2 regions of the Marinobacterium aestuarii genome follow, and region 2 is predicted to be linked to the other one. Evidence: predicted binding sites of a transcription regulator. Region 2 holds the regulator's gene; the other holds the start of a gene.
The links. Region 2 encodes LexA, which represses DNA repair genes until DNA is damaged. Its sites were predicted from a motif close to TACTGTNTANNTANACAGTA; they were not measured.
Positions count from the first base shown of each region.

Region 1 (4,414 bases), 1.8 Mb from region 2:
TGAAAGCCGAACTCCGCCACACGTTCGCGAATCGCGGAAGCACTGACGGGCGTACCGACACGCATCAGCGGCTGCAGCAGAATAACCAGAACATCATCACTGGCACAGTCAAAAATCAGCGGATAAATTGCCGGATTGCCACTGAAGCCGCCATCCCAGTAATTGCGCCCGTCAATCTCGATGGCCTTGTGCAACGTCGGCAGGCAGGCCGAAGCCAGCAGATGATCCGCACTGATCTCAGTCTCTCGGAACAGCCGCAGCTTGCCGGTTTGCACATCGGTCGCGGCAATAAAGAGACGAATGGGCGAGGCTGCCTGGAGCTGTTCGAAATCCACCATCCGTTCAACCAGGGAGCGCAGCGGGTTTATGTCCAGCGGGTTGAGGTCATAGGGCGACAGGTAATAACTCAACATCTGCATCCAGTCTGCCATCGACTCGCCAATACCCGCGGCAGGCAGGCCTTTCGGCAATTCAGGTAGCGCATGCAGGGAGACCTCGTGCCAGAACCGCGTCAGCAGCTCGCGGGCACCTGCATGACCGCCCTGCTGCAGGCCGCTGGCCAGCATCACTGCATTCATGGCGCCGGCGCTGGCGCCGCTGACACCCTCAAACTGCAGCTTTGGCTCCTCCAGCAGCCTATCCAGCACACCCCAGGTAAAAGCCCCGTGGGCACCGCCACCCTGCAGCGCAAGATTAAGCTTTCGCGCTCCCATAACTGCCTCCGGTCAAATTTTGTGCACTGCACAAATCTGACAGCTAGACGCAGTGAAGTCAAAAGAATACCCGGTGACAATAGTTTAAGGCGTGGCAACAGCTTCCGTGAAAATCCCGGGAATGCCGCAGTATTGTGCCAGACCAGCAGGCTCACCTGACCGGACGCACCCGCGCAGCTGAAGCCGCTGGCTGCGAAGCCAGAGAGGCTGCTCTATTGCCAAGACTGCGCTGACGCAATGATAATACCCGGCGCGACAACGGCCAGCCGCCTCTGTGCTTCAGAACAGAGACCGCCAGCTTGTCCGGTGCCTGGTCGGGCTCCGGCAACAGGCGACAGGGCCCCGCCGCAGCCTGGTCCTTGCTGGCCGCAGGCCTGAAGATGAACCCCAAGGCTTCACCTTCGGCCGCGGCCAGCTGCAAGCGGCGCAACGCCCGTGGCGACACATCTCCCAGCCAACCCAGTACAGCACTGCAGCAGCCTCTTTTCAGTGCCTGCTCAATACACCAGAGCCGATCCCGCCGGCTATTGCTGCGTACCAGCAGGAGTCGATCCAGTGCCACCCCCGCCGCTTTCAATGCCGGCGCGTAGGAAATATGCGGCGGATCAACCCAGAGCACCCAGCGCTCTTGCGATGCCGTCAGTAGCGGAAATAGCAGGCGCAGCTCACCACAACCCTCGGTAGCGTAAGGCACCTCAACCAGGCTGCCTGGCTGCCAGCCCTGCCCCTGCAGCAGCTGATCCAGCTCCGCGTGTCCGCACCCTAGCCCCGCTACAACAGGTTCGGCAACAACCTCACTTGCCCGCCATACGGCTCCGCGCTCCAGCAACTGTTCCAGACTCATGATTCACCCCATAACTACTGTATGCATATACAGTACTATGATCGAAAAAAATTCCGCGGGCAAGCACACCTGTATGCATATTCAGCAAAACAAGAATTCTTAGGCGGTAACACGCAGCGACAGCCACGCACGAGCACGCAGGTCCGCAGCCGTCACAGGAAGGATTTTGATCGAAAAGTCAGAAGGTTATAGCATTCAACGCAGCCAGATCAGGCTCGCCATTCGACCGGTTTCACCATCGCGGCGATAGGAATAAAAATTTTCAGCATCTTGCAGGGTACAGAAATCCCCCCCCGAAACCGATGCAACACCCTCAACCTCAAGCCGCAGACGCGCCAGCCTATAGATATCAGCGAAATACTTGCCCGCCACCCCGTCCCGGGGACGAAAAGCCTGGCCTGCGTCTGGCTGCGCTGCGCAGAAAGCAGCCCGTACCTCGGCCCCGACTTCAAAAGCTTCAGGCCCAATAGCCGGTCCCAGCCAGCAGTGTACTTGCCCTGGCTGCTCGAACACCGCCAGAGTATTTTCCAGAATGCCGGCCACCAAGCCCCGCCAGCCCGCATGGGCCACGGCGACCTTGCGACCATCACTGAAAAATACCGGCAGGCAATCTGCCGTCATCACCACGCAAGCCTGGCCCGACTGGTCACTCCAGCAGGCATCCGCCTGTCGCACCTGAGCATCATCCAGCGCCTGAACCACTTCAGTCCCATGGACCTGCTGCAGCCACTGTGCCGGACGCTCAAGCCCCAGCTGCTCGGTCAGGCGCCTGCGATTCTGTGCAACCGCCTGAGGATCATCACCAACATGGTCTCCCAGGTTCAGCCCCTGGAAAACACCCTGGCTGACCCCGCCCAGCCGGGTACTGACACAGGCCTGCACCCGATCAGATACCGGCCACTGCGGATGAATCAGCTTCATAGATCGTCGTTGCGCCTCAGGTCCTGCTGCAGGGCTTTAAGCAATAGCTGGAAGTCCTCCGGCAGATCCACTTCCCAGGACATCAGTTCACCGGTAGCCGGATGAAACAGCTCAAGCTTCTTGGCATGCAGTGCCTGGCGGTGAAAACCGCGCAGTGTTTTTATCAGACCTTCGCTAACGCCCTTGGGCAGGCGAAAACGGCCGCCGTAGACAGGATCACCCACCAGCGGATAGTTGATATGGGACATATGCACGCGGATCTGATGCGTGCGGCCCGACTCCAGCTTGAGACGGATATGTGAATGGGCACGAAAGCGCTGCAGCAGACGGTAATGGGTCAGGGCCGGTTTGCCCATATGCACCACCGCCATCTTCTGACGGCTGGTCTTGTGACGCCCCATAGGGGCATCTACTTTGCCACCACCGGTCATCAGGCCCGTCACAATCGCTTCATACTCGCGGCCCATGGAACGTTCCTGCAACTGCACCACCAGCTCGGTCTGCGCCTGGATGGTCTTGGCCACCACCATCAAACCGGTGGTATCCATATCCAGCCGATGCACGATGCCGGCGCGCGGCACCTGTGCGATTTCCGGCACATGGTGCAGCAAGGCGTTCAGCAAGGTGCCATCGGCATGACCCGCCGCCGGATGCACCACCAGGCCTGCCGGCTTGTTGATCACCAGAATATCATCGTCTTCATAGATGATATCCAGCTCCATGGCCTCTGGCTGGTGGTGTTCGATACGTGCGAGTTCCGCTTCGACACAGATCAGCTCGCCACCCTGCAGTTTGTCGCGGGTACGTTTTTGTTCACCATCCACGGTGACGCAACCGTCCTTGATCCAGCCCTGCAGACGGGATCGGGAGTAGTCGGGAAACAGCTGCGCTATGGCCTGGTCCAGCCGTTTTCCGACCAGCTCGTCGGTGACCCGCGCTTGTAATTGAACCTGTTCAGGTTTCTGTTCTGGCATCTGGGGTACGTAATTCAGAAGGATGTTTTGGCTTGAGTTCCGGTTGTGTTTAAATATGCCGGACATTTGGATTAACTGGCCCAGTATAACCGAAACCGTCCTCGGTATCGCTGTAGGCAATCGGGACTCATCAACATGCGCTTTGTAAAAGTCATTGGCATCCTGACTCTGGTCTCTCTGATGTCCGCCTGTTCGTTTTTTGGCGGAGACAAGAAAGAAGAACCGGATGTTCCGGAGCAACAGCTCTACTCCGAGGCCCTGGAAGCCCTGGAGGCGCAGAACTACGGTCTTGCGGTCGAAAAACTGCAGCGGCTCGAAGCCCGCTATCCATTTGGGCGCTTCTCCGAGCAGGCCCAGCTGGAACTGATCTTTGCCTACTTCAAGAACTATGAGCCTGAAGCTGCCCGTGCAGCCTCCGATCGTTTCGTGCGCCTGCACCCGAATCACGAAAACATCGACTACGCCTACTACCTCAAGGGGCTGACCTCCTTCGAGGAAGACCGCTCACTGGTATCACGCTACCTGCCGATCGACGAAACCCAGCGTGACCCGGGTGCCGCACTGGAGTCCTTCGAGAGTTTCGCGACCCTCACCTCACGCTACCCCAACAGCCAGTACGCACCCGATGCGCTCAAGCGCATGCAGTATCTGAAAAACCGCCTGGCAGAGTATGAAGTGCATGTGGCGCTGTACTACATGAAGCGCAGCGCCTGGATTGCCGCCGCCAACCGTGGCCGCTACGTGGTAGAAAACCTGCAGGAAACCCCGGCCGTGCCGGAAGCTCTGGGCATTATGGCCGAAGCCTACGAGGAGCTTGGGCTAACCGACCAGGCCGCCAGAGCCGCCGAGGTTCTGCGCAGCAACTTCCCGGACTTCCGCTACACATCCACCAAGGAGCGCGACAAGTCCCTGCTTGAAACCGCCACCTTCGGCCTGCTGGGCAGCACTGACGAAGCGCCCGT
Region 1 is NZ_CP015839.1:4,791,149-4,795,562, forward strand. It holds gene A8C75_RS20975 (patatin-like phospholipase family protein) at 1-713, opposite strand, end outside; gene imuA (translesion DNA synthesis-associated protein ImuA) at 865-1,557, opposite strand; gene pgeF (peptidoglycan editing factor PgeF) at 1,753-2,478, opposite strand; gene rluD (23S rRNA pseudouridine(1911/1915/1917) synthase RluD) at 2,475-3,452, opposite strand; gene A8C75_RS20995 (outer membrane protein assembly factor BamD) at 3,588-4,414, shown strand, end outside.
Region 1: a site for LexA is predicted at 1,573-1,592, ahead of imuA (translesion DNA synthesis-associated protein ImuA). Genes of this name have one in related genera too.

Region 2 (4,414 bases):
GTCTTTTTGGGCTGTTCCGGCTATGCGCTGCCGCCCAAGGAGCGCTGCAAGGAGACCATCAACCTGGTGTCCGGCGACGAGGTGGTGAGTGAAGATGCCGACGATGAGGCTGAATCACGTTTGCTGCGCAAGAAGCACCGCTGTGTTAAATGCAGTGCCGCGATGGACTCTTACCTGATTGACCAGACCCGCAAACTGCATGTCTGTGGCAATAATCCGGATTGCGACGGTTTTGAAGTGGAGTTTGGCAGTTACCGCATCAAGGGCTATGAAGGTCCGACCATCGAGTGCGACAAGTGCAGCGCCCAGATGGAACTTAAAACGGGTCGTTTCGGCAAGTACTTCGGCTGTTCCAACAGCGAATGCAAGAATACCCGCAAGCTGCTGAAAAGCGGCGAGGCCGCGCCGCCGAAGATGGATCCGGTGCCGATGCCTGAGTTGCAGTGCGAAAAGGTTGACGATACCTATATTCTGCGTGACGGTGCCAGTGGCCTGTTCCTGGCGGCGAGTCAGTTTCCGAAAAATCGTGAAACCCGGCCGCCCAAGGTTGGGGAGTTACTGCCTCACAAGGATGCAATCGACCCCAAGTACAGCTTCCTGTTTGATGCGCCCGTTGCGGATGCTGATGGCAATCCCACGCTGATACGCTTCAGTCGCAAGACGAAGGAGCAGTATGTGATGACGGAGGTTGACGGCAAGGCGACCGGGTGGCGCGCCTACTTTGATGGCGGTCGCTGGGTGGTGGAAGAAAAGGCCAAAAAAGCCAAATAGCCGGTGGCGGAGTAGATTGCATGAGCGTATTTGTGACCCGCACCAGCCAGAAGCTGAACTTTGTTCAACTGCAGCTGGAGCAGCTGGCCCAGGCGCAGGTTTCCACCGGCTGGAGTCGTCAGGCTCAGGTTGAGTGTTGCCAGGAGTCGGTGCTGTTCCATCTGGCGTCGGCCTATGGTGCCTTTCTGTGTGAAATCGGTGATCACTACCGTCTGGAGGTGGCACAGCTGCAGAGTTTTGCCGACCTTGATGCGCTCTTTGAGCAGGCGGCGGTGCAGTCGCCCGAGCGTACCGAACTGGCCTCGCTGGAGCAGGATGCCGCCAGTTGGCTGCGGCGCTTGCGCGCGGCCTATGAAGCCTGCTGGCAGCCAGGCGCCAAGGCCCAGGCGCTCAATGCGGTTGAGAGTCAGTCCGAGATTCGATTGATGCCGCTCAGTGCCGATACGGTAACGCAAGTCACGCCTCAGCAGTGTCAGCTATGGCAGCGCGAGCTGGCCCAGCTTGTCGAGCGCTTGCGTGCCGGCATGCAGGAATGGTGAGGTTGCAGTAGCCGTTTTACCCTGAGTGTCGCTGGCGGTCACTCAGGTATAGAGCGGATCTATGCATGCTGATAAAGGTGCGGGTAGCAGGTTTCAAGGCGGCACCGGGCGCCGAAGCAGAAGGCGAAAGGATTAAATGAAAGACGCATTGCTTGAAATTGTCATGCTGGAGACGGGTGAAATTGTTGTTCGTCGTTCCAGTGAGCAGGATGAGCCGCTACTGACGCTAAGCTTTTCCGATGAGTTGTCCAGCAAGCTGGGTGACGAGCGTATCAATATCGCCAAGATTATGCTGTCCGCCGGTGTTCAGCTGGTGGCTGAGGCGGGTGCGCGCCAGCGTGAAGCCGAGGCCGATGTGCTCAGGCCGCCTGTTATTCACTAACGGCTTTTCCCTAACCTCTCTTCAAAAATTGCTATTTACGAACTGCAGTCCGGACCTTCATGGGTGTTCGCTCATGGGCTGGGCTGGGCTGGGCTACGGCTGTGGTTATCGACTGGATGCGCTGCAGCTCACGCGCCTCTTGCCCTGAGTGTCACTCAATATGAGGCTTGGGCAGGCAGGCAGGCAGGCAGGCAGGCCTGGCAGGCAGGCAGGCCTGGCAGGCAGGCAGGCAGGCAGGCCTGGCGGCTTCAGGCGTGCTCCCGACCCCGAATCAGAATACCCTGGCTGTCGCCACAGGCCGCTGCCTGTTCGAGTGCCTTGAGTTCAAACTCCGACAAGTAGCCCGGCCATGAAATTACCGCATGGCAGGTGCCGGCACTCAGGGCGCGGCGGGCGAGATCAAACACGCTGTGGCCGCTGTCGGGTTGCAGCAGAATGACCTTGCCAAGATCGATCCCGGCATCGGTCAACAGTGTTTTTGGCAGCAGTGCAGGCGGTGCGACCCAGGCAAACCAGCGATCATCCCGGCTCAGTTGTGCCAGTAGTGGCATCAGCAGGGGCATGCTGGAGAGGTTGCTGTCATGGGTAATGATTTCGGTCAGTTTACCGGCGCCTTTGCCGCTGAGGGCAGGGGTTTTGCTGGCGGCATTTAGGCTCTTGCCCTGACAAAGGGTGCGACGGTATTTGGGGGTCGGTGCCAGGTTCATAGTGGTTCTCCTCCGCGGCGGATAACGCCGACACCCAGGCCTTCAATGGATATGTCCTGCTCCCTGAGATCGACCTCGATGGGGGCAAAGTCTTCGTTCTCGGCTAATAGGTAAACGCGATTATTCTCGCGCTTGAAGCGTTTCACTGTAACTTCGTCGCCGATGCGCGCGACCACTATCTGGCCGTTGCGGGCTTCCTGGCACTGATGTACCGCCAGCAGGTCGCCGTCCATGATGCCGATATTACGCATGCTCTGGCCTTTTACTCGCAGCAGGTAGTGCGCCGGCGGATGGAAAAAATCCGCCGAAATGGTGCAGTGATCCTCTATATGCTGCTGGGCCAGTATGGGTGAGCCTGCCGCTACCTGGCCGACAATGGGCAGGCTTTCATTGGCGGCATCGAGCCCGAGGTCCGGCAGGCGTATGCCGCGGGAGGTGCCGGGAATGATTTCAATCGCGCCCTTGCGCGCCAGCGCCTTGAGGTGTTCTTCAGCGGCATTGGCTGATTTGAAGCCAAGATCACGCGCAATGTCGGCCCGCGTGGGCGGGTAGCCGGAGGTTTCGATATGCTTTTTGATGCACTCGAGCACATCCGTTTGTCGGCGAGTCAGCTTCATGGTTTTAACCTGTTGTTTTATACAGTAGGTGTAAGTATATACAGTAGCTTAATCCCGTAAAGCAAATTCTGTTGATATATCCAGTGTTTTGCTAGAATCGCGGCTCCTGTCTCAGCTGATCCGGATGCCGCGTTGCTAACCGAGGACCTCAAACAACAGATTCAGCAGGCCTATAGAGCGTTTCTGGACGCCAAGGGTCTCAAGTCGCGCTATGGGCAACGCCAGATGGTGGGTGCCGTTGCGCGTGTTATTGGTGGTGTCCAGGCCGATGCCTCGGGTGTGCGCCAGTCCGAGGGTCATGTCGTGCTGGTAGAAGCCGGCACCGGTACGGGCAAGACGCTGGCCTATCTGCTGGGCACCATCCCGATAGCTAAGGCCGCCAACAAGAAACTGGTGCTCTCGACGGCAACCGTGGCGCTGCAGGAACAGCTGCTGTACAAGGATCTGCCGGATATTGCGCTGCACGCCCAGTTGCCGGTCAAGGTGAGCTTGGCCAAGGGGCGCGGGCGCTATCTGTGTATCAGCAAGGCCGAGCGTATTCTCGACAGTCAGGGCGCGATGGGGCAGATGGCGCTGTACGAAGATGAACAGGTCCACAAGCTCGATGAGGCGGACCTGGGGCTTTATCGCGAACTGCTGAACGAGTTTGCCTCCGGCCGCTGGGACGGTGACCGCGATAACCTCAAGCGCGAACTGGAAGATCAGCTGTGGCATCCGCTCACCAGCGATCACTTGCAGTGCACCAACAGGCGCTGCCACAATTTCAGTGCCTGTCCGTTTTACCGTGCGCGGGAATCCCTGGATCAGGCTGAGGTGGTGATTGCCAATCATGATCTGGTGATGGCGGACCTGGCCCTGGGGGGCGGCGCCATTCTGCCGGATCCCGCCGACAGCATTTATGTGTTTGACGAAGGCCACCATCTGGCGGCCAAGGCGATCGGTCACTTCTCCTACAGCATGAGAGTCGCGGGTAGCATTCGCTGGCTTTCGGCGGCCACCCGCCAGCTGGAGAAAATGCGCGTCGACTGTGGCGAACATCAGGTGCTCAGCACCTATATAACACAGCTGGCCCAGCCTTTTACCGACCTGAATCAGTGTCTGGAGAGCTTTCAGCGCACCCTGCGCGCTTTGCTCACCGAATCCAGCGGTAGCCCCAAGTCGGATCGTTTCCGCTTCCCCAACGGCCAGTTACCCGAGGCGCTACGCATCGAGGCGGGAGATGTGGCCAAGGTTGCAGACAAGGCGGTGGTCAAGTTCGAGCAAATCGTGGATTTGCTTAAAGAAGCCATCGATGGCGGTATTCCTGAGATCGAAAAGGATGCAGCGGAGCGCTGGTATCCGCAAACTGGGTTATTGCTCTCGCGGATGCAATCGATCCACTCGCTGGCACGTTCTTAT
Region 2 is NZ_CP015839.1:2,960,083-2,964,496, reverse strand. It holds gene topA (type I DNA topoisomerase) at 1-771, shown strand, start outside; gene A8C75_RS12980 (DUF6586 family protein) at 792-1,310, shown strand; gene A8C75_RS12975 (hypothetical protein) at 1,447-1,692, shown strand; gene A8C75_RS12970 (cell division inhibitor SulA) at 1,941-2,399, opposite strand; gene lexA (transcriptional repressor LexA) at 2,396-3,016, opposite strand; gene dinG (ATP-dependent DNA helicase DinG) at 3,149-4,414, shown strand, end outside.